One region of the Lysinibacillus sp. FSL K6-0232 genome, then DNA from elsewhere that is predicted to be linked to it. Evidence: predicted binding sites of a transcription regulator. Region 1 holds the regulator's gene; the other holds the start of a gene.

Region 1 (11,797 bases):
CATTTCCAAACACTGAAGGATCGGTAGTTCAATTCAAAGAGAAGTATGACAATTATATTGGTGGCGAATGGACACCCCCAGTGAAAGGTCAATACTTTGATAATGTTACTCCTGTTACCGGACAAGTTTTTACACAAATAGCACGTTCCACAGCTGAGGATATTGAACTCGCAGTTGATGCAGCTCATGCAGCTAAAGAGGCATGGGGAACAACGTCACCGACAGAGCGTGCAAACATTTTACTTAAAATTGCAGACCGTATTGAGCAAAATTTAGAAAAGCTAGCCGTTGCCGAAACATGGGATAATGGTAAAGCAGTACGTGAAACATTAAATGCAGATATTCCTCTTGCGATTGATCATTTCCGTTATTTTGCTGGTGCTTTACGTGCCCAAGATGGTTCAATAAGCCAAATTGATAACGATACAGTTGCCTATCATTTCCATGAGCCAATTGGAGTAGTAGGTCAAATTATTCCATGGAACTTCCCAATTTTAATGGCTACGTGGAAGCTTGCACCAGCGCTTGCGGCTGGAAATTGTGTTGTATTAAAACCAGCAGAACAAACACCAGCATCGATTTTGGTGCTGTTAGAGTTAATAGAAGATTTATTACCACCGGGTGTCTTAAACGTTGTCAATGGATTTGGCTTAGAGGCTGGGAAGCCGCTTGCATCTAATCCACGTATTGGCAAGATTGCCTTTACAGGTGAAACGACAACAGGTCGCTTAATTATGCAATATGCTTCTCAAAACCTTATTCCTGTAACATTAGAATTAGGTGGTAAATCCCCAAATATCTTCTTTGAGGATATTATGGATGAAGATGATTCCTTCTTAGATAAAGCAGTAGAAGGCTTTGTATTATTTGCGCTAAACCAAGGGGAAGTATGTACATGTCCTTCTCGTGCCCTAATTCAGGAGTCCATTTACGATAAATTTATGGAGCGTGTTTTACAGCGTGTAGAGGCTATTAAAGTTGGTAACCCACTTGATCCAAATACAATGATGGGTGCACAGGCTTCAAGCGAGCAAATGGAAAAAATTCTTTCATATTTAGATATCGGTAAGCAGGAAGGTGCTGAATGTCTAATTGGAGGGGAGAAAAATAATGTAGGCGAAGGCTTTGAAAATGGCTACTACATTAAACCAACTGTCTTCAAGGGGCATAATAAAATGCGTATTTTCCAAGAGGAAATTTTCGGACCAGTTGTTGCAGTAACAACGTTTAAAACGAAAGAGGAAGCATTAGAAATCGCTAATGATACATTATATGGTTTAGGCTCAGGTATTTGGACAAGAGATATGAATACAGCCTACCGCTTTGGTCGTGGTATTGAAGCAGGGCGTGTTTGGACAAACTGTTACCACGCTTATCCTGCACATGCTGCATTTGGCGGTTATAAAATGTCTGGTGTCGGCCGTGAAAACCATAAAATGATGCTAGCTCATTACCAACAAACGAAAAACCTACTTGTTAGCTATAGCGAAAACAAACTTGGCTTCTTCTAATTGATAGGGAGGTGCATAGGTGTGGTTGAACGAGTATTAGCTACAGCAGAAGCACTGGCACTAATCGATTCATTAAAAGAAAAGCATGGTCCTATTATATTTCATCAATCTGGAGGCTGCTGTGATGGCTCATCACCAATGTGTTATCCAGAGGGTGAATTACTATTAGGCGATCAGGATGTATGCCTTGGGGAAATAGGCGGTACGCCCTTCTATATGCATAAAAATCAATATGATTACTGGAAGCATACCCAAATTATTTTAGATGTTGTTGATGGCAGGGGTGGAATGTTTTCATTAGAGGGTGTAGAAGGGAAACGCTTTTTAACAAGATCGAGGGCATTTTCATCAGAGGAGCTACAAGAGCTAGGGTTAATTGAATAAAATATGGGACAGCGGCAGCAAGATATGCCGCTGTTTTTTATTGTATGTACATCTTTAGCTTTTAGAGAAGAGGCTATGTAATGCGATGGTCTTCGGCGAGTTGCGTAAAGATAAAAATAACTGAAAGCGCTCATTTAAAGTCACTGTAAATAATAACTTTTTAGTGGTTTTTGCGATCAACGTAAACATCTCCCTTTTATCCTGTATGAACAGGTTGTAAGACCTTCACTGATTGAAGGTTCACTTTATGCTGTTGATATTCCTTATTAAACCAAATAAATCAGGTAACATATATTAAATTAAGTTTACTTTTTATGTTAATTGTTACAAGAAAGTGAATCTTTCTAGCGTTATGTAACGTAAATTGAGAAAAGGAGTGACCAATAATGGATTACGTGATGATTGAAAATCAATTGACAAATACAGTTGAGAATATATCAAAAGCTGCTGGTTGGACAGTTGATCGCAAGATTATTTTAGCCATTGCTAGTACATTTCTAGCTTCAGGAAAAACATTTGATGCAGATAAGTATAAAGCAGTATTGCAGGAAATGAAGAAGCAGAGCTCATGGATGTCCCCTTTACGAACAACGGTTGGCTATAGCATCGCTGCAAATTTAATGGAGCAGGAGGATGCAGAAAAGGCAGTTAAGGATTTATTAACAAATGTAAATATTTTAAAAGAGGCAAAATTCAGAAGTGGCAATTTTAGCTTTATTGGTGCACAGTTTTTAACGGAGAACGAATATGAGAAAAAGACGCATGCTCAAAAGGCTAGAGCTTTATTTGATGCAATTCGTAAGCATCATCCATTTTTAACATCTTATGAGGACATTCCTTATGCGATTTTATTGAGCAGTCCATCTGACGATATTGAGCTACGCGCAGATACAATGAATCGTTACTATAAAGAATTACGAACATATAGATTTACAACTGGTAATGACCTGCAATGGCTTTCACAAGTTTTAACGCTGCTATCTCCGCAATATGATCATCAGCTAGTAGCAAGCGTTGTAGCGATCCGTGATACATTCAAAAAACAACAGACAAAAGTAAAGACTATGCATTACCCTCTACTTGGATTTTTAGCAATACTTGATCTTAATCAAACACAGCTTCAGGATATTATTGACTTGTACCATGAATTAAAGAGTTTAAAATTATTAAAATGGCATCGTGAGTTCGTGCTCTTTATGGCTGTGCAAATTGCTATTTACGATATAGCAAATGTACAACAATCGTTGTCGATGACAATGATGGCCTCCATAGAATTATTAATTCAGGCACAGCAAGCAGCGATGATGGCAGCAGTTAGTGCAGCCGCCATAGCATCTAATTCTAGTTCTTCATGATAAAATAAAGAAGAACTTGATTATTTGGAGGTGCATGGAAAGATGAAGGAAACAAAACTATGGATAGATGGTCAATGGCAGGCTACGGAGGATAGCTATAAGCTAATATCTCCATATAGTGGAGATGTTGTTGCCCACGTAGCAAAGGCATCCATTCAAGATGTGGAGAGAGCTATCGAAGGTGCACAACGGACATTTCAAACATTTAAAAAGACAACAGCCTATGAGCGTGCCGAAATATTATATAGAGTAGTCGACATTATGCGACAACGCAAAGAGGAGTTTGCAGAGATTTTAGCATTAGAGGCAGGGAAACCTTTAACGGCAGGATTAGCTGAAGTTGAACGTACCATTGCAACATATCAATTTGCGGCAGAAGGTGCTAAGCAAGCGAAAGGTGAAACTGTACCAATGGATGCAGCACCGGGAGCAGGAGATTATATTGGCTGGACAAAGCGAGAGCCATTAGGTGTTATTTCAGCTATTACGCCATTTAATTTTCCATTTAATTTAGTAGCGCATAAATTAGGTCCAGCATTTGCAGTAGGGAATACAGTTGTGTTAAAGCCAGCGACACAAACGCCATTAAGTGCCCTGACAATGGCAGAGATTTTTAAAGAGGCAGGCTTACCAGATGGTGCGTTACAAATAGTGACAGGCAGTGGTGGTGAATTAAGTGATACGCTTATTACACATCCATATGTTAAAAAGGTAACATTTACAGGTAGCGGTAAGGTTGGCTTAGGTATAAAAGAAAAAGTAGGCTTGCGGAAGGTAACATTAGAGCTTGGCTCCAACGCAGCAGTAATTGTTGAACCATCGACACCAATCGATAAAGTTATTAAACGCTGTGTAGGTGGGGCATTTAACTTTGCCGGACAAGTATGTATTTCATTACAGCGCATTTATGTACACGCCTCGATTATTGATGAATTTACAAAAGCGTTTGTAGAAGAAACTAAAAAGCTTGTCGTAGGTGATCCATTCGATAAAAATACGGATGTTAGTGCCATGATCCATCCAAACGAGATTGAACGAATAAAGGGATGGATTGAGGAGGCTCAAGCACAAGGTGCTGTTATGGCAACAGGTGGTGTCTTTACGGAGCGTACTTTAACGCCAACTGTTATGACAAATGTAAAGGCGGATATGAAAATTATTTGTCAGGAAACATTCGCACCAATCGTGTCAATTGTTTCATATGAAACATTAGACGACGCTATTCGACTTGTTAATAACTCAGACCTTGGCTTAAATGCAGGAATTTACACGAATATACTATCAGACGCTCTATACGCAGCAGAGGAGCTACAGGCAGGTGCTGTCATTATTAATGATATTCCAACCTTTAGGGTAGACAATATGCCGTACGGTGGTGTAAAGATGAGTGGTTATGGACGCGAAGGTATTAAATGGGCGATTGAGGAAATGACAGATATGAAATTTGTTACGATGAAAAAGTCGTTCTAAATTTGCATCAGCACTTTTTCTGCGATACGATGACGACAGAATATACATGAAGGGGAGTTACTAGAACTATGACAAACAACGCTGTACCCATGAGCCAATCACGTACGGTTCAATCACGTCTCGTATTACCTCCAGATACAAATTACCACAACTCCATTTTTGGTGGAAGAGTGTTAGCCTATATTGATGAAATTGCTGCTATTACAGCAATGAAGCATGCAAAAGGACAGGTAGTAACAGCTTCAATTGATTCAGTTGACTTTTTATCCGCAGCACATGTAGGAGATATTCTTGAAATAGAAAGTATTGTATCCTCTACTGGACGTTCTTCCATGGAGGTTTATGTGCGCGTTATTTCTCGCAATATAGAAACGGGAGAAGAAAAGCTAACAACAGAATCATTTGTAACGATGGTGGCAGTAGACGAAAAAGGAAAACCAACACCAGTGCCTGCTATTTATCCTGAAACAGATGAGGAGAAGCGCTTATTTGAAACAGGGCCAGCAAGACGCGAGCACCGTAAACAAAAGCGTGCTTTGCCTCATTAAATAGAAAGGGAACTTCACTGACAATAGTGATGTTCCCCTTTTTTTGCTAGATATTTAGTTCATTGACTACATTAATCAGTGAATCAGATGATGAAGAAACAAGTGTAGCCCCTTGTGATAGCTCAGTAATTAAATTAGAAATCGCTGAAATATCCCTCGATGTATTCATATATTGCTGTTGAATACCTGCGACAGCGTCAGCAATATCATTAAACGATTTCGATAAATTTCCTTGGGTAGCAACACTATGTTGAATTTTTTCATCAACATTTAGCACAGAATTCGACATTGTTGTAATATTGCTTTCAGTTTCTTTAATAAGATGCGAAACATTTTGTACGGCATTTTTTGTTTCTTCTGCAAGCTTGCGAACTTCCTCTGCTACAACTGCGAAGCCTTTGCCATGTTCTCCTGCACGAGCCGCTTCAATAGATGCGTTTAAGGCTAATAGATTTGTTTGATCGGCAATGCCTGTGACAAGCCCAACAATTTCAGAAATCTTTTGAGAGGATGTACGCAGCTGGGTCATTGTCACGTCAAGGCTATTAACGCTTTGTAAAATAACTTGTATTAAATTATTTTGTTCTTGCAACTGTTGTTGCCCACGTCTTGACTTTTCCTGTGTATCTGCAACGAAGTTTAAGCCCTGCTTTGTTGCCACTGCAATATCATCTGTTTGAGAGGAAATCACTAATAATGAGGCTGCTGTTTCCTCACTAATCGAGTTCAACTCCTCAGCCGTACTTTGAATAGTTGTGACAAGGGCATGTTTCATTTCATCTGTCGCTTTGCGAATACGCTCTTCTTCTTTTTCATATGCCTCGATAACAAGCTGCTGCTCTAAATTAATAATTTTACTAAAAGCATTAATAGCACGGATTGCATCATGCTTTGAAATATCAAGGTCATTCACAAAATTTGCAAATGTGGTAGTGAGTGATTGGAAGGATGCAATATACCATTTTGATTGCAAGCCAATTCGAACGTGAGCCTCGGCAATAGCTTTTCGTTCATGAATGTAAGCGCTGTTAATATGGCTTTCAAAAATATCACTTAAATGCTTATGAAGTGTAATTTTTAAACGATCAATATGGGATGTTCGATTAATAATATCAAGTAAATCTTGACTTAAACTAATCGCTGCGTAAAATTGCTCCACCATTGTTGGAATCAAGTCTTTTGCTAATGGCTGTAATTGCTTAATAATCGCTAAATCCTCAATTGTTAAATTTAAAAGCTGTAATTGTTTTTGAAGAATTGGATGGTTGGAAACCTCCAATTGTACAGTCCCCTTAAAATTTTCAGGCGTTAAAACAACTGAGTAGCTTGGACTACTATTTTTTGTAAACCAACTCATTATTGATTGCTCCATTCTTAATATCTATAATAATTAAACATCAAATATACTTTTGTCATTTATCAACATATGGTATTAAATCTATTTTACTATTTTTTGTTGGATATTTGGTTATAAATTTGGTTTATTTCTTTATTTTTTTACTTGCCTATTTGTTTATATTGCCAGCAAAGGAAATTTGAATTTAGTATGGGAAACCTGTAAAATACGAACTGTTTATGGTAGTAGAACGGTATATAAAAAAGATTGGAGGAGGTATTTTATGGAGAAAAAGCGTTTTAAATTTGTTATTCCAGTGATGGTTATTGTAGCAATCGGCTCTGTTTATATGCTGCGTAACTATTATGCTGAAGTACCAGACGTTGAGCAATTATTAATTACGATTTGCGCAACATTAGGGTCAGGAGTGCTAGCATACTTTTTATTCCCACAGCAGGGTGAAAATAAAATTGATGACCGTGGTCCATACTAGTGTATTATGAGTCTGCTCGTTAAAACAAAAACGAGCAGACTTTTTAATTTTTAAGGTTTAAATAATTTAAACCAGCCTTTTAGCTTAAAGACAATGAGCATTAAGATTGCGGTAATAATCATAATACCAAGTACAATAAAGTAGCTATATCGCCCATGTAGCTCAGGCATATTATCAAAATTCATGCCATAAACGCCAGCAATAAATGTTAAAGGGATAAAGATTGTTGAAACAATGGTTAGTGTCATCATAATGCCGTTCATGCGACTTGAGCTCATAGCCATATAACTATCACGCATATCCGCAGTCAGCTCTCGATTAGATTCCACCATCTCTGTTAGTTTAAGTAGATGATCGTAGATATCTCCAAAATAAGCTCTCTCAGATTTATCTAGTGAAAATCGATAAGAATTCAATACCCGATATAAAAGGTCACGCATTGGTAAAATAGTACGTCTTAAATCGAGCAAGTCACTGCGGAATTCAAAGACAATCTTCATGGCATTTACATTGCTTTGATATGTAAGCTCGTCTTCAAGTGCATTTAAGTGATCCTCAATTTTATAAACAAGTGGGAAATAACTATCAACGATTTTATCGATTGTTTGATATGTTAAGTAAATTGTTCCACGTTCCCAGTTTTTTGACTGTTGTTCCATCATCTTTTGCACCTTATCGATTTCAGGAGCAGGATTTTTATGGAATGTCACAATGAATTTATTGGAAGTGAAAATATTGACCTCCTCAGCAGCTAATGTTTCTTCATTGAGTCGATGAATAACAAAAAAATGAAAGTCGTCATAAAAGTCAAGCTTTGGACGCTGTAACCGCAGTAAGCAATCTTCAATAGCGAGTGGATGGAAATGAAAGAATGTTTCTAATAATGATTCTTCCTCAATGGTAGGGCAATTAAAATCAACCCAATACCATTCAAACTCTTGTTGTCGGATGACCTCCAGCGGGAAGTCTTTAAGTAATTGTTGTTGTTTTGTAATTCCAATGGTGCGTATCACAGCATTCACCTCAAGTTTTTAACTATGAAATTTTAATGTTCCTCTTTAAAGCATACCCAACCACCAAATAAAGTAGTGGCAAAAAATCTAGAAGGTTTTGTAAAGCCTGCTTGCTGAAGCAATGTTACAATCTCTTCCTCCCTCATAAATGATAGAGCACGGATGGATTTTTCCATCTCTGCTACATCTTTGGCAGATAGCTTTGTATGCTGTAACCAATAGGCACGCCATAAATCAAATTGTAGCTCTGTTTCTACTGTACCTTGTTGTCCATACTTTGAAACAAGAACAAATGGTGCGCCAGGCTTTAAATAACGTGCTACTGCTGTTAATGTAGTTAGCTTTTCTTTATAGTCCTGAATAAAATGAAGGACGAGTACACAGCTAGCTGCATCATACTGCATGGAAGGTAATGTGGTATTGAGTATTGTACCTTGATGGAATGATATTGCATTTGATAAAGATTTCAAACGTTCCTTTGCCACATGAAGCATAGATTCAGATGGATCAATGCCAACAAAGGACCAATGAGGTCTTTGTTCAGCAAGCTGTAAAATTTCGTTGCCGCTTCCTGCTCCTACAATTAATAGCTCAGCTTTTTCAGGTAATGCAGAGTAGTAAAAGGTTTGTATTAAACGAAGCATTGCATCATAGCTTGGGAGTGTACGTCGAATCCCTTTTTCATATTCATTTGCTAATGTGCTGTTAAATTCCATTTTCTATCACTACCTCTCAAAAAAATTTTAAAATTCTTATTTAATATGAAACTATTAAGGGTATAGTTCCGTAGATAGTAGTACATAAAAACATAAATAAAGCATCAAGAAAGGATTGATATATAGTATGGAGAGTAAATGGTCTAAAGTCATCATACACGCAAGTGCATTTTTTGCGCCATGGTTAGTACCGATTATCTTTTTCCTAATTAGCTCAGATGAGGAAGTAAAGGCTATTTCCATTCAGGCATTGTTGTTCCAAATTGTGATGGCTGTGTTACTAACCATTGCTGGTGTATTAAGCTTTGTCTTAATAGGCTTACCGTTTTTAATTATTTTCGGTATTATGGTATTTATTGTACCAATTATCGGTATTGTAAAAGCCTTGTCTGATGAGCCTTGGCGTTATCCAATTGTAGGTCGTTGGGTATAATTTTTATAAGCGCAAGTATATGCTAGTTGCATATGCTTGCGTTTTTTTGATAGCCAAAAAGGGTACATTATATGTACGAATAATTGATCAAGCATATGTAATAGTAGCTAAAATTCTGCATTGTAAAGCGCTTGAGCAGCTTTTTTTATTTTCTATAGGCGAATTAATTGCAATTATTTTCAAGCGTTTTGTATAATATACTCAAAGAAAGTCAAAGATAGTCAAAGTCAGTGAAGTAAGCGAGGTGTATTCCTAAAATGCGTAATATATCAGACATCATAGAAGGTTACTTAAAGCAGGTACTTGAATTAGGTGGGGAAGGGCATATTGAAATAAAGCGTAGTGAAATTGCTGATAAATTTCAATGTGTACCATCACAAATAAATTATGTTATTAACACAAGATTTACTGCTGAGCGGGGTTACCTTGTTGAGAGCAAACGTGGTGGTGGTGGATACATTCGAATTTTACGTGTCCGTGCGAATTCACATATTGATTTGATTGACGATGTTCTTAAGCAAATTGAGGATGGAGCATCGCAAACGATGGCAGAAGATTTAATTTATCGGCTTATTGATGAGCAGGTAATTTCAAAACGAGAAGCGAAATTAATGTTAGCAGCAATTGATCGCTCAACAATTGATTTACATCTTCCGTTAAGAGATAGCATTCGGGCTAAAATCTTACGAGCGATGCTGACAACAATAAAATACGAACAACAAAAATAGTGAGGTGATGGAAATGATATGCGAACATTGTCAACAACGTAATGCAACAGTTACTGTAACACAAGTTCAAAATGGGCAAAAGGTGGAGCACCATTATTGTGACGTCTGCGCCTCACAATTCCATCCATTTCATGCAGAATTTAAACAAGAGCCTATCTCCATTCAACAGCTATTGTCTAACTGGTTTGGCTCACCGACATGGCAGAAGGTGGGGGAAAAGCAGCAGACGCCACCACCACAGCAAACTTGCCCACAATGTGGCTTTACCTATAAGCAATTTTTAAAAGAAGGTAAATTTGGCTGCCCAAGCTGTTATGACGCCTTTAACGAGCATTTACCGAAGCTTTTTAATCGTATACAGGCAGGCCCACAACATATTGGGAAAATGCCCGGCGCACATAGCAATGTATATGTTATTAAAAAGCAAATTGAAGATATTCGAAAACGGATGAAATTAGCCGTAGATGAAGAGCAATTTGAAGAGGCAGCAAAGCTTCGAGATGAAGTGAAGGAGCTTGAGAAGCAACTACAATTTGAAGGTGGTGATGTGTCATGATGATTGAATCGTTTTTAGAGCGTGCGACCCCAACGTGGATGCGTGTTGAGGACGATTATTCAGATATTGTCATTAGCACACGAATTCGCCTTGCTCGAAATTTAGATGGTTATCGCTTCCCACTTGTTTTCTCTGAGAACGAGGCATTACAGGTGGAGCAAGCAGTTACACATGCTATAAGCGATAGCTCAAATCTTCAACATGATTATGCATATTTTGCAATAAAAGATTTAACACCATTGCAACGTCAAATTCTTGTCGAGAAGCATTTAATTAGTCCACAGCTTGCTAAAAAGGAGAAGGTGGGCTCCATTCTTCTCTCTGAAGATGAATCCGTTAGCATTATGGTGAATGAAGAGGACCATTTACGCATCCAGTGTATGACAGCAAGTTTTCAGCTTCAACGTGCCTATGAACAGGCAAATAAAATTGATCGTATTTTAGAAAAATCTTTACCATATGCATTTCGAGATACCTTTGGTTATTTAACAAGCTGTCCAACCAATATTGGTACGGGGCTTCGAGCATCCGTGATGATGCATCTACCTGCGCTTACACTAACTGGGCAGATGAATCAAATTATTAATGCCATGACACGTCTAGGTATGACGGTAAGAGGCATATATGGTGAAGGAAGCGAAAATTTAGGAAATGTTTATCAAGTGTCTAACCAAATTACACTTGGCAAGACAGAAGAGGATATTTTAGCAGATATACAAAGTGTTGCTGAAAAAATTATACAAAAAGAACGGCATGCAAGAGGTAAGTTGATGGAAAAGGCAAACCTTGCCTTAGAGGATCGAGTTTATCGAGCTTTAGGAACACTTACACATGCAAGGATTTTAACAAGTGAGGAGGCAGCAACTTGTCTATCCAATGTCCGTTTAGGTGTAGATTTACAGTTGATTAAAGGGATTTCAGCAACAGCTTTAAATGAATGTGTTGTAAGTATGCAACCAGCATTTTTACAACATTATGCAGGTGAGGCACTACCACCTGCTGAACGCGACCGTGTACGAGCGAAAATGCTGCGAGAAGCACTGTTAGCTCAACAATATACGAATAAGCCTATGAATGGTGGAAAAGGAGAGGATTTATATGATGTTTAATCGTTTTACACAACGCGCGCAAAAAGTATTACAGCTTGCTCAGGAAGAGGCTATTCGTTGGAAGCACGAATCCATTGGGACAGAGCATATTTTATTGGGGCTTATACGTGAAGGCGGCGGTATTGCTGCAAAAGCGTTGGAAGCT
Region 2 (11,797 bases), 3.2 Mb from region 1:
GTGCGCTGCTGCCATTTTTCATGAGAGATTGCACTGCATTGAAATTCCACTGCAAAGCGATTGCCCTCAACTGTAATAAGCAAATCTGGACGTTGGGAAAGCTTTTTTAAAAAGGGCTCCAGCTCCACTGTATGCCCAAGCTGCTGTAACCATTCAAATAATTGAATTTTTCCTTGTAAATGCAGCTTAGATTCTCCCTCTGCAAAAAGTTGGTCGCAGTGATTTTTTGTAAGATGGGCAAAATGAGGAATATTATAGTGACCAATTTTAAGCTGAACAGGCTCTAAACATTGTGGACAAAAAAATTTTACTTGTCGCCTATAGCGCTGTAAGGCTTCTCTTGTATAGTGATATGGGAGAAATAGCTGCTGCTGATCTGTATAGGCAATTAGCATCGTACCAGCTCCTTTTTAGCCAACTATAATTGAGGGTAGACGTATAAACAAATAAAAGGAGGTTTTTTCTTGAAATTTTAAAAATACGGCTATTACCATCCATTACGCCCAGCGTAATTGTACCTGACGCTTCGTTTTCGATACAAAAAGAATTTGCCAAACCAAGAATAAAAAAAGGCTGTAGTAAATTAAACTGTACCCTATAAGATAGACACTTTGAAAAAAGTCTATCCTATAGGGTACTTTTGTTTATAATGAGAAAAAAGATGTCGGAGCGGAATAAATGACGAAAAGATTATTTACTAAAAAAGAGCAAGAACAACTAAACTGTAATCCTAATGTCCAGGCTATTAGTGATAAAGCGATTACTTATACCGAGGAATTTAAACGCCATTTTATTGCAGAAAATGAAAAAGGGAAACTTCCAAGAACGATTTTTGAAGAGGCTGGTTTAGATGTTGAACTGATTGGTTTGAAGCGCATTAGTTCAGCGGGAAAGCGTTGGCGTGCAGCTTATCGTACAACTGGAGTAGCTGGTCTACAAGATACGCGTAAAACGAATTCAGGTCGTCCATCAGAACGGGAATTAAGTTTAGAAGAAAAAATTGCACGATTAGAAGCGAAAAATCAATTATTACAAGCGGAGAATGAACTTTTAAAAAAGCTCGATTTACTCGAAAGGCAGATGTTAAAGAAGAAATAACAATCGCAACGGAACTAAAGTTTGAATTAATCAGTAAAACGATTCAAAAATATAAATTAAAACGTTTAGTAAGCTATCTATGTGGAATCATGGGCGTATCACGTTCAGGTTACTATCATTATTTCACAGAGAAATCAATGCAAAAACGTGCAGCAGATGAATTAGCAGATGAAGCAACCAAAGAAATCATCTTAAAAGCGTATCATTTCCGAGGACGTAGAAAAGGTGCACGTCAGATTAAAATGACGTTAGAAAATCAATATGGAATTACATATAACTTAAAACGTATTCGCCGCATTATGAAGAAATTTGAGATGATATGCCCAATTCGAAAAGCGAATCCGGCACGTAGAATGGCCAAAGCAACAAAAGAACATCGTACATGTCCAAATGAATTACAGCGTAACTTTAAACAAGGTGTAGCAGGAAAAGTATTATTAACAGATATCACGTATTTGACGTATGGAAACGGCAAACGTGCTTATTTATCAACGATTAAGGACGCTGAAACAAACGAAATTTTAGCGTATGAAGTATCTGCTTCTTTAAGTATGGATATTGCGCTCAATACTCTTCGTAAATTGAAGCGAAATCACCACCATTTAACGAAAGATGTATTTATTCATTCAGATCAAGGATTCCATTATACGAATCCAAACTTCCAGAAACTTGTGAAGGAAATGGGACTAGGGCAATCGATGTCACGTCGAGGAAACTGTTGGGATAACGCCCCTCAAGAATCATTCTTCGGTCATTTTAAAGATGAAACCAATCTGAAAGCGTGCGAAACATTAGAAGAAGTAAAACGAGAAGTGAAAAGTTATATGATGTATTACAACCATTATCGAGGGCAATGGAACTTGAAAAAGCTGCCGCCTGCAAAATACAGACAACAGCTTCAAAAGGTAGCCTAGCTTTTTTTCAAAATGTCCTTTACAAAGGGTACACTTTAAATCTCAAGGGTAACTTGAGTTCACTACAACCTAAATGCTTGAAAGAATCAGAAACTCCTATGCTTAAGCAAAATATTTTCGAACTGTTTCAAAGCAATTAAATTCCATGATTTTTTCACCATATTCCTCTAAACGATGAATCGTAAAATTGGATGGTGTTAAAAATTCCTTAATCACTGCATTTCGATCATGACGATTTAATTCCTCATCTGCATTGCCGAAATCAACAACTAAATAGTACCAATTTTCATATTTGAATAATGAGGAATCCACTAATTCGTCTGTCATTCGTTTGGCAACAGGGATTAACTCATCAATATCTTTAAATTTATAAACATAAATATCTGTATCCATAAACAACTCTGACTCATCCATATCGCCAAATTGAGTTAGCTGGCTAAGCAAATCCTCTCCAACCTCATCAAATGGCGCAAACATATCTTTGTGTTCATCAAAATTCGAATGACCATCTAATGTTTCACCGTCTTTTAAAATATGTGCACGTGTGACAATGATTTCCAAGCCCACTTCAGATGCATTGATATGAATCCAAATCGGACCTTCTACATCAAAATAATCCTCCGTGTTTACTTCATCAATCATATCCCAAAAAAGTTGCTCACCCTTTGCTCGATTGTACCAAATCTCTTCACGGCTATAGCCGCGATCCTCTATATCATTGTACGTAATAAAGAGCTTGAGTGTATTTTCATTTACACGTTCGATGTCCACTAGACCTCATCTCCCTTCACTGTCATATGTCGAAAAACAGCTTTGTTTCATTAGTATGCTTTTATTCATTAATTTTAACCTTCATACCACAATTGTTTTTCAACCTTTGACCACACTACAATAAAATTACTTGAGGAGCTGTAAATATAAAATTTTTTATTTACAGTTATCCCTATCTCTATTGTATGCTGTTTTGTCATAAAATGAAAAGGATATACACCGTTTCACAGAAGTTATTTGAATTATTGAAATTGTAGTAAACTATTTAACTTAAATCAAGTTTAACATACTTTTACGGAAATATATGACTCTTTCCTATTAATTATTATACTTTATAGAGAAGGATTTACCTAAAGTAAACCATAAAAAAATAGATGTCACAATATGTATTTTACATTTGTAACATCTACTACCTATATTATTCAAAATCGATACGATTAATTCACCATGCGCTGAGCTTCTTGTAATTGATATGCACGAACTTTACGAGGTAAGAAGCGACGAATTTCATCTTCGTTATAGCCAACTTGCAGACGCTTTTCATCCAAAATAATTGGTCGACGTAATAATCCAGGGTATTCCTGAATTAATTCATATAAACGTTGTAATGGTAAGCTTTCAACATCCACGTTTAATTTTTGAAAAATTTTTGAGCGAGTAGAAATAATTTCATCAGTTCCATCTTCTGTCATCCGTAAAATTTTTTTTATTTCACTAATGCTTAGTGGTTCAGAAAATATATTTCGTTCTGTATATGGAATATCATGTTCTTCTAACCATGCTTTTGCTTTACGACAAGAAGTACAACTTGGTGATGTAAATAGCGTTACGATCATTCTGACACATCCTTTCATCTTGTAATCATTATCTATAAACTAGCGTGTTAAATTAGAATTAATGTAATGTAAGATACACAATAACATTATACAGCACTCTGCTGTATTTGAATATAGTTCCAGTAAAAAAAAGACGAATTATATAACTAAATATTCTGTCTATTCATATATTTTCATCTATCTATCTTTTGTGACGTATATGATGACTAATACTAATATTCCCACTTCCAACACATTTTAAACATCTGTTAAACGTACTCTTTTGTTCTCATTTACAAAAAATAAACGAGAATACTGTCAATTCGACGTGTACAGCAACTCGTAATTTTACTAAAAATAATTGTCATTTTAACAAATTTACGCAACAAAAAAAGCATATAATTTTTTCTCGAAAAAAAACACCGCCAAAAGTCTGACTTTACATAATTTAATCTTTATAATATAATTTTTTGCAATTATACATTACATTGAGAAAAAACGCTGACGAAGAGTAGTACATATACTAAAACGTTTAGAGAGTCTGTGGTTGCTGCAAACAGATCGTGGAGGTATATGGAATGGACTTCCGAGTTAGCTTTGTGAACGTATCACACTATTAGCAAAGCTCGTTCCTTCACGTTACGAAGCAAAGTGGCCAATTGAGGCAAGCTGGGTGGTACCGCGGATACAAACATCATTCGTCCCTTTATTAGAAAAAATCTAATAAGGACGCATGATGTTTTTTTATGGAATCGATAAGGAGGAAATTTTTATGACAACTATTTTTTCGGGCGTACAGCCAACAGGGATCGTTACTTTAGGGAACTACTTAGGAGCCTTTAAACAATTCCCTGCACTACAGGATGAAGGCAATGCTATTTATTGTATCGTTGATCAGCATGCGATCACAGTTGCACAGGAGCCAAAGGAATTGCGTGACAATATTCGAAAGCTAGCGGCTACATATATTGCTACGGGTATTGACCCTCAAAAATCAACACTATTTATTCAATCAGAGGTTCCAGCACATGCACAAGCAAGCTGGATGCTACAATGTGTTGCATCTATCGGTGAGCTTGAACGTATGACGCAATTTAAAGATAAATCACATGGCAAGGAGAGCGTATCTGCTGCCCTGTTAACATATCCACCATTAATGGCAGCGGATATTTTACTGTACAATACCAATATCGTTCCTGTTGGTGATGATCAAAAACAGCATATTGAGCTAACACGCGACCTTGCAGAGCGCTTTAATAAACGTTATGGCGATGTTTTTACAATTCCAGAAATTCAATTGCCAAAAGCGGGTGCTCGCATTAAATCTTTACAAGAGCCAACGAAAAAAATGAGCAAATCTGATCCAAATACAAAAGCAACCATTAAATTATTAGATACAGCAAAGGACATCGAGAAAAAGATTAAATCAGCGGTTACAGATTCTGATGGTATTGTGGCATTTGATGTGGATAATAAACCAGGTGTATCGAACTTATTAACAATTGAATCAGCCATTTCAGGAGTTGCAATTGAAGACCTTGTGAAAAAATATGAAGGCATTGGCTATGGCGGCTTTAAGCAGGGCGTAGCAGCAGCGGTTATTGAGCATCTAGCGCCTATCCAAGAGAAATTCTACAATTTAGTAGAATCCTCTGAACTAGATATTATCTTAGATGAGGGTGCTGAAAAAGCAAATGCTATTGCTAGCGCCACATTAAAGCGTATGGAGGAAGGTATGGGTCTTGGTCGCGCACGTCGCTAAATTATAGCTTGTCTGCTGAGCGATCAAAACCAATATCCAAAACAACAGCACATAATATAATACAGGCGCCGATTGCCATATAAAACTCTGTTGTTTGAAGCATAAATTTAAATACAACTTTCCAAGAATAGCCAAGGGTACGGTAATTCAAATACAGTATCAGATTTCCTAGTGAGAGGATCATTAAGCCATAGCTTACTAAAAATATAAAAAGACGAAACAAAGTAGCGGCATCCTTTCTATTTCTTCTTACTTATCATGTATTCACAAAACTATAAAAAAAGACGTCAGCCATGAAAATTAGCTGACGTTTTTTAATGTAGATATTCTACTTATGCTTCATATTTTTTAAATAAAAGGCTAGCATTATGGCCACCAAAGCCTAGTGAATTACTCATTGCGTATTGAATCTCCGCTGTGCGTGCTTCATTTGGTACATAATCTAAATCACAATCAGGATCTGGCTCTGTTAGATTAATTGTTGGTGGTAATATACCTTCTTTTAATGCAAGGGCTGTGAAAATCGCTTCTATGCCACCCGCTGCTCCTAGTAAATGACCTGTCATTGATTTTGTAGAGCTCATTGCAAGCTTATAGGCATGTTCACCAAACACTGTTTTAACTGCTTGTGTTTCAAATAAATCATTGTACGGTGTACTTGTACCATGCGCATTGATATAGTCAATTTGTGCTGGCTCTACATCGCCATCTGTTAAGGCTTGTAGCATCGCACGTGCTGCACCCTCACCCTCTGGAGCTGGAGCCGTAATATGGTGGGCATCTCCAGTTGCACCATAGCCTAACACTTCCGCATAAATTTTAGCACCACGAGCTTTAGCATGTTCATATTCCTCTAAAATAACAATGCCTGCACCTTCCCCAATAATAAAGCCATCGCGGTTTTTATCAAATGGACGGCATGCCGTTTGTGGGTCTTGATTTAAGGATAAAGCTGTATTGGCACAGAAGCCTGCTACAGCCATTGTTACGATTGGTGATTCAGCTCCACCTGAAATCATGACATCTGCATCGCCACGTTCAATTACTTTAAAGGCATCGCCAATTGAGTTTGTGCCTGAAGCACATGCCGTTACAGAGCATGAATTAATGCCCTTTGCGCCAAAATGAATCGACACTTGACCTGAAGCCATATCAGGAATCATCATTGGAATAAAGAATGGGCTAACACGTCTTGCACCGCGCTCTTGGAATGTTAAAAACTGCTGTTCATAGGTTTCCATACCACCGATACCAGAGCCAATCCAAACGCCTGCACGTGGTGCTAGCTCCTCATCAATCGTTAGCTGTGCATCCTCCATTGCCATAATCGAAGCGGCTAGTGCGTATTGTGTAAAGCGATCCATTTTACGTGCTTCTTTACGATCAACATATTGCTCAATATTAAAATCCTTTACTTCTGCCGCAATTTTCGCTGCGAAAAGGTCTTTATTTAAACGTGTGAGCTCACCAACGCCAGATTTCCCAGCTTTAATGTTAGCCCATGTTTCGTCAATATTATTTCCTAGTGGTGTCACTGCGCCAATTCCTGTTATTACTACTCGTCGTTTACTCATTGTCTTACTCCCCTCAAGCATTTTTCGTTATTATTTTCCCCATCTCATGGCAACGGCCCCCCATGTTAAGCCGCCACCAAAACCAACAAGGACTAATAAATCATCCTCTTTAATTTTACCTGCTTCAAGCTCATCTACCAAGGAAATACCAATAGAAGCTGCTGAAGTATTACCGTATTTATGAATCGTTTTTGACATTTTTTCTGGTGGTAGCTCCAAACGCTCACGAGCGGACTCCATAATACGTATGTTTGCCTGATGCGGCACTAAAAAATCAACATCTTCTTTTGATAAGCCTGCTTTTTCTAAAACATTTACAGCAGATTCTCCCATTTGACGTACAGCAAACTTAAATACTTCACGCCCATTCATCGCAATTGTATCTTGTTGTGTTAAATAAAGGTTTTTACCGCCTGTTCCATCTGCACCAAGCTCAAAAGATAAAATACCTCTGCCTTCAGATACAGGCCCAACAATTGCTGCACTTGCGCCATCACCGAATAATACAGCCGTATTACGGTCATTCCAATCGATAACTTTGGATAATTTTTCAACACCTACTACTAAGACATATTTATAAGCATTTGCTTCCACAAATTGTTTTGCTGTCACTAAGCTATACATAAATCCTGCACATGCTGCTGCTTGATCCATCGCTGCAGCATTTACTGCTCCGATTTGCTCCTGCACCATACATGCTATACTTGGAAAAGTTTGATCCTGCGTTACAGTTGCTACAAGTATTAAACCAATTTCTTCTGGTGTAATGCCCGCTTTTGCAATAGCTTCTTTTGCAGCCGCTACTGCTAAGTCTGAAGTTTCCTGATTATCCGCCGCAAAATGACGCTCTTCAATGCCAGTTCGTGTGCGAATCCATTCATCCGAAGTGTCCATTATTTTTTCTAAATCAAAATTTGTTACGACCTTCTCAGGAACGTATTTACCAATTCCTATTATACCAGCGTTCATCTAGCAACCCCTCAGCTTTCTTACTATCAATTATTAGTAACTGGTCATAATTATAACGCATAGTAAAGCAAGGGTGCAAGATGATTTATGATTATTATGTTTTAGTAAAATTTTTGTAACTGTAAAGGAAACCTTACTATATATTAAGCGATATTCCCCTACTTTTGAGCAAAGTCCTCCTATTTTGAGCAAAGTCCTCCTATTTTGAGCAACGCCTCATAATTGTGACAAATTCATAAAAGGTTCATTTTTTTTCGATTTATGTTATGATATGATAATGAATATGAGTTAAACTTTATAATTGAAAAAAGTTCGTTTGAGGTGAAATTAATGCAATATATCGTAACGTTCATATGGTCATTCCTACTGGTTTCCATGTTAAACTATGTAGTCAGCTCTGTACTTGGTGTACCATTTGATTTTCAAACAGGCGCAATCGTTTCTGTTGTATTCTCCATTCTTATCTTTGTTATTGGAGCAATTATTCCAAACGAGCCTACACCAGAAGCTGCTGACCATCATTAATTCAGCTAGAAAAAACCTGTTCCGCGTTATGCGAAACAGGTTTTTTCTGTTATTTTTCCACCACTACTTTCCCATCATGTAGGGCTATATGCAATGTTTCTCCTGGCAACACCTCACCACGTAGCAGCTCTTTTGCCACAGCAGTTTCAATATGTCGCTGTACAAAGCGTTTTAATGGTCTTGCACCAAATTGAGCATCCGCTCCTTGCTCTACAACCCAGTCAATGACAGCTTGATCAACAGCCAATGTAATGTCCTGCTCTGCCACACGTTGAATTAATTGTTCAACGTATTTCCAAGCAATGGCTGTAAAATGCTGGTCAGATAAGGCATGGAACAAGATAATATCATCCATACGATTTAATAGCTCTGGTTTAAAATGCTGGCGCAGTGCAGCCATTACTAAATCTTCAACTGTTGCATCACCCTCTTTTGCCTCCATTAAATAATTAGAGCCAATATTAGATGTTAAAATCACAACAGTATTAGTAAAGTTCACCATACGCCCTTGGCTATCCGTAATGCGCCCATCATCTAAAATTTGCAATAAAATATTGGCTACATCTGGATGTGCCTTTTCGATTTCATCTAGTAAGACAACAGCATAAGGATTGCGACGCACAGCCTCTGTTAATTGCCCACCTTCTTCATAGCCAATATAGCCGGGAGGTGCACCGACAAGACGAGATACACTATGTTTTTCCATATACTCACTCATATCAATGCGAATAAAATGATCCTCTGAATCAAATAATTGTGCAGCAAGTGCTTTTGCTAGCTCTGTTTTACCAACACCAGTTGGACCTAGGAATAAAAAGCTACCAATTGGACGATGCGGGTCTTTAATGCCTGCTCGTGCGCGCCATACAGCCTCTGTTACTAATTGAACGGCTGTGTCTTGCCCAACTACACGCTCATGCAGTGTATCTTTTAAACGCAATAGCTTTTCACGCTCACCCTCCACTAATTTTGTCACAGGAATGCCTGTCCAACGTGAAACGATTGCAGCAATTTCATCAGCTGTTACTTCTTCACGTAAAATACGTGATTCTGCACCCTTCTCTAATTGCTGCTCCAATGTTTGAATTTCTTTTTCCAATGTTGGAATTTTACCATGTCGTAATTCAGCAGCCTTATTTAAGTCATATTTTCCTTCCGCTTCATCTAAATCGCGACGATATTTATCCAATGTTTCGCGTTTTTTCTGAATATCATGCAGCATTTCTTTCTCTGCTTCCCATTGTTGTCGCATGCCCTCAGAGGACTCTTTTAACATTGTTAATTCCTCACGCAGTTGTTCAAGACGTTTTTTACTTGCCTCATCTTTTTCCTTGCGCAATGCTTGCTCTTCAATTTCAAGCTGCATAATACGACGCGTTACTGCATCTAATTCCTGTGGCATCGAGTCAATTTCTGTACGAATCATGGCACAGGCTTCATCGATTAAATCAATCGCTTTATCTGGTAAAAACCGTTCGGTAATATAACGATTCGATAGCTCTGCCGCAGCTACAATTGCTCTATCATGAATACGAACAGCATGATGCAGTTCAAAGCGCTCCTTTAAGCCACGTAAAATTGACACTGTATCCTCGATAGATGGCTCACGTACAAGCACCTGCTGGAAGCGTCGCTCTAATGCAGGGTCTTTTTCAATATACATACGATATTCATCCAATGTTGTCGCACCAATACAATGTAGCTCACCACGTGCTAGCATTGGCTTTAGCATATTCCCCGCATCCATCGCACCATCTGTTTTCCCAGCCCCTACAATTGTATGGATTTCATCAATAAATAAAATAATGCGCCCCTCTGATTCCTTTACTTCCTTTAAAACACCCTTTAGGCGCTCTTCAAATTGGCCACGATAACTTGCACCCGCAATTAATGCACTCATATCTAGCTCATATAGCACACATTCTTTCAAGCCTTCTGGCACATCGCCCTTCACGATACGCTGTGCTAAACCCTCGACGATCGCTGTTTTCCCAACACCCGGCTCACCAATTAAAACAGGATTATTTTTCGTTTTGCGCGTTAAAATACGAATAACATTACGAATTTCCTCATCACGCCCAATAACAGGGTCCATTTTGCCGTTTTTAATTTCTTCAATTAAATTTCGTCCAAATTGCTCTAACGGTTTTTGATTATCTGTTTGCTGAAATTGCATAGCTAGCACTCCTTCTTCATTATGTTTTACATACCTTCTATACCCATTGCTATTCTTTTAAAAAGTTTGACCTTTTTTGACTAACTTTATTTTACATCAGATAAGCCGTATTCGCAAAGAAATCGCTCAAAAATTTTTACACTTGAAAATGGAAATTTACGTTATAATAATAGTATGTTTCTATGTTTTAATATCGAAATCCACTATCCTTTTGTAATAATAGCCATTTATTACAAAAAGAAAGCGATGTGTTGGAGATATGGTGTTAATGGATAATATGTTTGAAAACATTAAAAGTCTTTTTCAAAAGCATGGTGTTTTTATTAAGATCAATAAAGGAAGCAAAATTTTTCTAGAGGGTGAGCGAGCGCAAGAAATCTATTACATTAAAACAGGTACTATTTCGATTAGTCAGGAAACCGAAAGTGGTAAGGAATTAACTGTTCGTATTTGTGGTCCTGATAGCATTATTGGTGAAGGGTCATTATTTTGTAATCTTGTTTATAATTCCATGACTGCAAAGGTTTTAGAACCTTCTACATTGTATGTACTAAGCCGCCAATCACTGGAGCATCTGCTAGAGGAACAACCTACTTTAATGGTCGCGTATATGAAATGGCTACAAACAGAAAATTTAAAACATCAGAGCCGCTTACGTGATTTATTACTAAATGGGAAAAAAGGTGCTTTATTTTCAACGCTTATCCGCTTTTCCAATACGTATGGTAAGCCTTTAGAAAATGGTTCAATTTTTATTGATTTTCAACTAACCAATACGGAGATTGCCAATTTATGTGCGACAAGCCGTGAAATGATTAACCGTATGCTAAATGATTTAAAAAAACACGATATTATTACTTTTGATAAAGGCTTTATTACAATCCATAATTTACAATTTTTAAAAAATGAAATTGCTTGTGAAAATTGTCCATTACAAATATGCCGTATTGATTAATTCGTTACATGTAAAATCCCTGCTTATCAATGTAAGCAGGGATTTTTTGTGTATTAGCGCACACCTAATGCCATTTTGGCATAGCGTGACATTTTGTCTTTTGACCAAGGCGGATTCCAGACAATATTGACATTTGTGCTTTTTACTTCTGGTAGCTCACCTAATGCTGTATTGACTTGATCGACAATAACGGGTCCAAGCGGGCAGCCCATTGATGTTAATGTCATTGTAACAGTTG

The links. The regulator CtsR, encoded in region 1, represses protease genes until heat stress. The targets are predictions, from matches to a motif close to ATGGTCAATAAAGGTCAAACA.
Region 2: a site for CtsR is predicted at 10,668-10,688, ahead of MHB42_RS03660 (ATP-dependent Clp protease ATP-binding subunit). Genes of this name have one in related genera too.

What each region holds. Positions count from the first base shown of each region.
Region 1 is NZ_JBBOYW010000001.1:3,999,154-4,010,950, reverse strand. It holds gene adh (aldehyde dehydrogenase) at 1-1,511, shown strand, start outside; gene MHB42_RS19855 (DUF779 domain-containing protein) at 1,533-1,895, shown strand; gene MHB42_RS19850 (DUF4003 family protein) at 2,282-3,250, shown strand; gene MHB42_RS19845 (aldehyde dehydrogenase family protein) at 3,293-4,720, shown strand; gene MHB42_RS19840 (acyl-CoA thioesterase) at 4,789-5,268, shown strand; gene MHB42_RS19835 (globin-coupled sensor protein) at 5,315-6,625, opposite strand; gene MHB42_RS19830 (hypothetical protein) at 6,888-7,097, shown strand; gene corA (magnesium/cobalt transporter CorA) at 7,148-8,110, opposite strand; gene MHB42_RS19820 (class I SAM-dependent methyltransferase) at 8,143-8,826, opposite strand; gene MHB42_RS19815 (DUF4870 domain-containing protein) at 8,954-9,259, shown strand; gene MHB42_RS19810 (CtsR family transcriptional regulator) at 9,517-9,987, shown strand; gene MHB42_RS19805 (UvrB/UvrC motif-containing protein) at 10,001-10,543, shown strand; gene MHB42_RS19800 (protein arginine kinase) at 10,540-11,652, shown strand; gene MHB42_RS19795 (ATP-dependent Clp protease ATP-binding subunit) at 11,642-11,797, shown strand, end outside.
Region 2 is NZ_JBBOYW010000001.1:796,207-808,003, reverse strand. It holds gene MHB42_RS03705 (competence protein CoiA) at 1-395, opposite strand, end outside; one part of gene MHB42_RS03700 (IS3 family transposase) at 679-1,066, shown strand; one part of gene MHB42_RS03700 (IS3 family transposase) at 1,066-2,012, shown strand; gene mecA (adaptor protein MecA) at 2,115-2,783, opposite strand; gene spxA (transcriptional regulator SpxA) at 3,221-3,616, opposite strand; T-box leader at 4,091-4,307, shown strand; gene trpS (tryptophan--tRNA ligase) at 4,371-5,360, shown strand; gene MHB42_RS03680 (hypothetical protein) at 5,362-5,583, opposite strand; gene fabF (beta-ketoacyl-ACP synthase II) at 5,693-6,934, opposite strand; gene MHB42_RS03670 (beta-ketoacyl-ACP synthase III) at 6,965-7,903, opposite strand; gene MHB42_RS03665 (YjzD family protein) at 8,234-8,428, shown strand; gene MHB42_RS03660 (ATP-dependent Clp protease ATP-binding subunit) at 8,478-10,604, opposite strand; gene MHB42_RS03655 (Crp/Fnr family transcriptional regulator) at 10,864-11,559, shown strand; gene MHB42_RS03650 (metal-sulfur cluster assembly factor) at 11,613-11,797, opposite strand, start outside.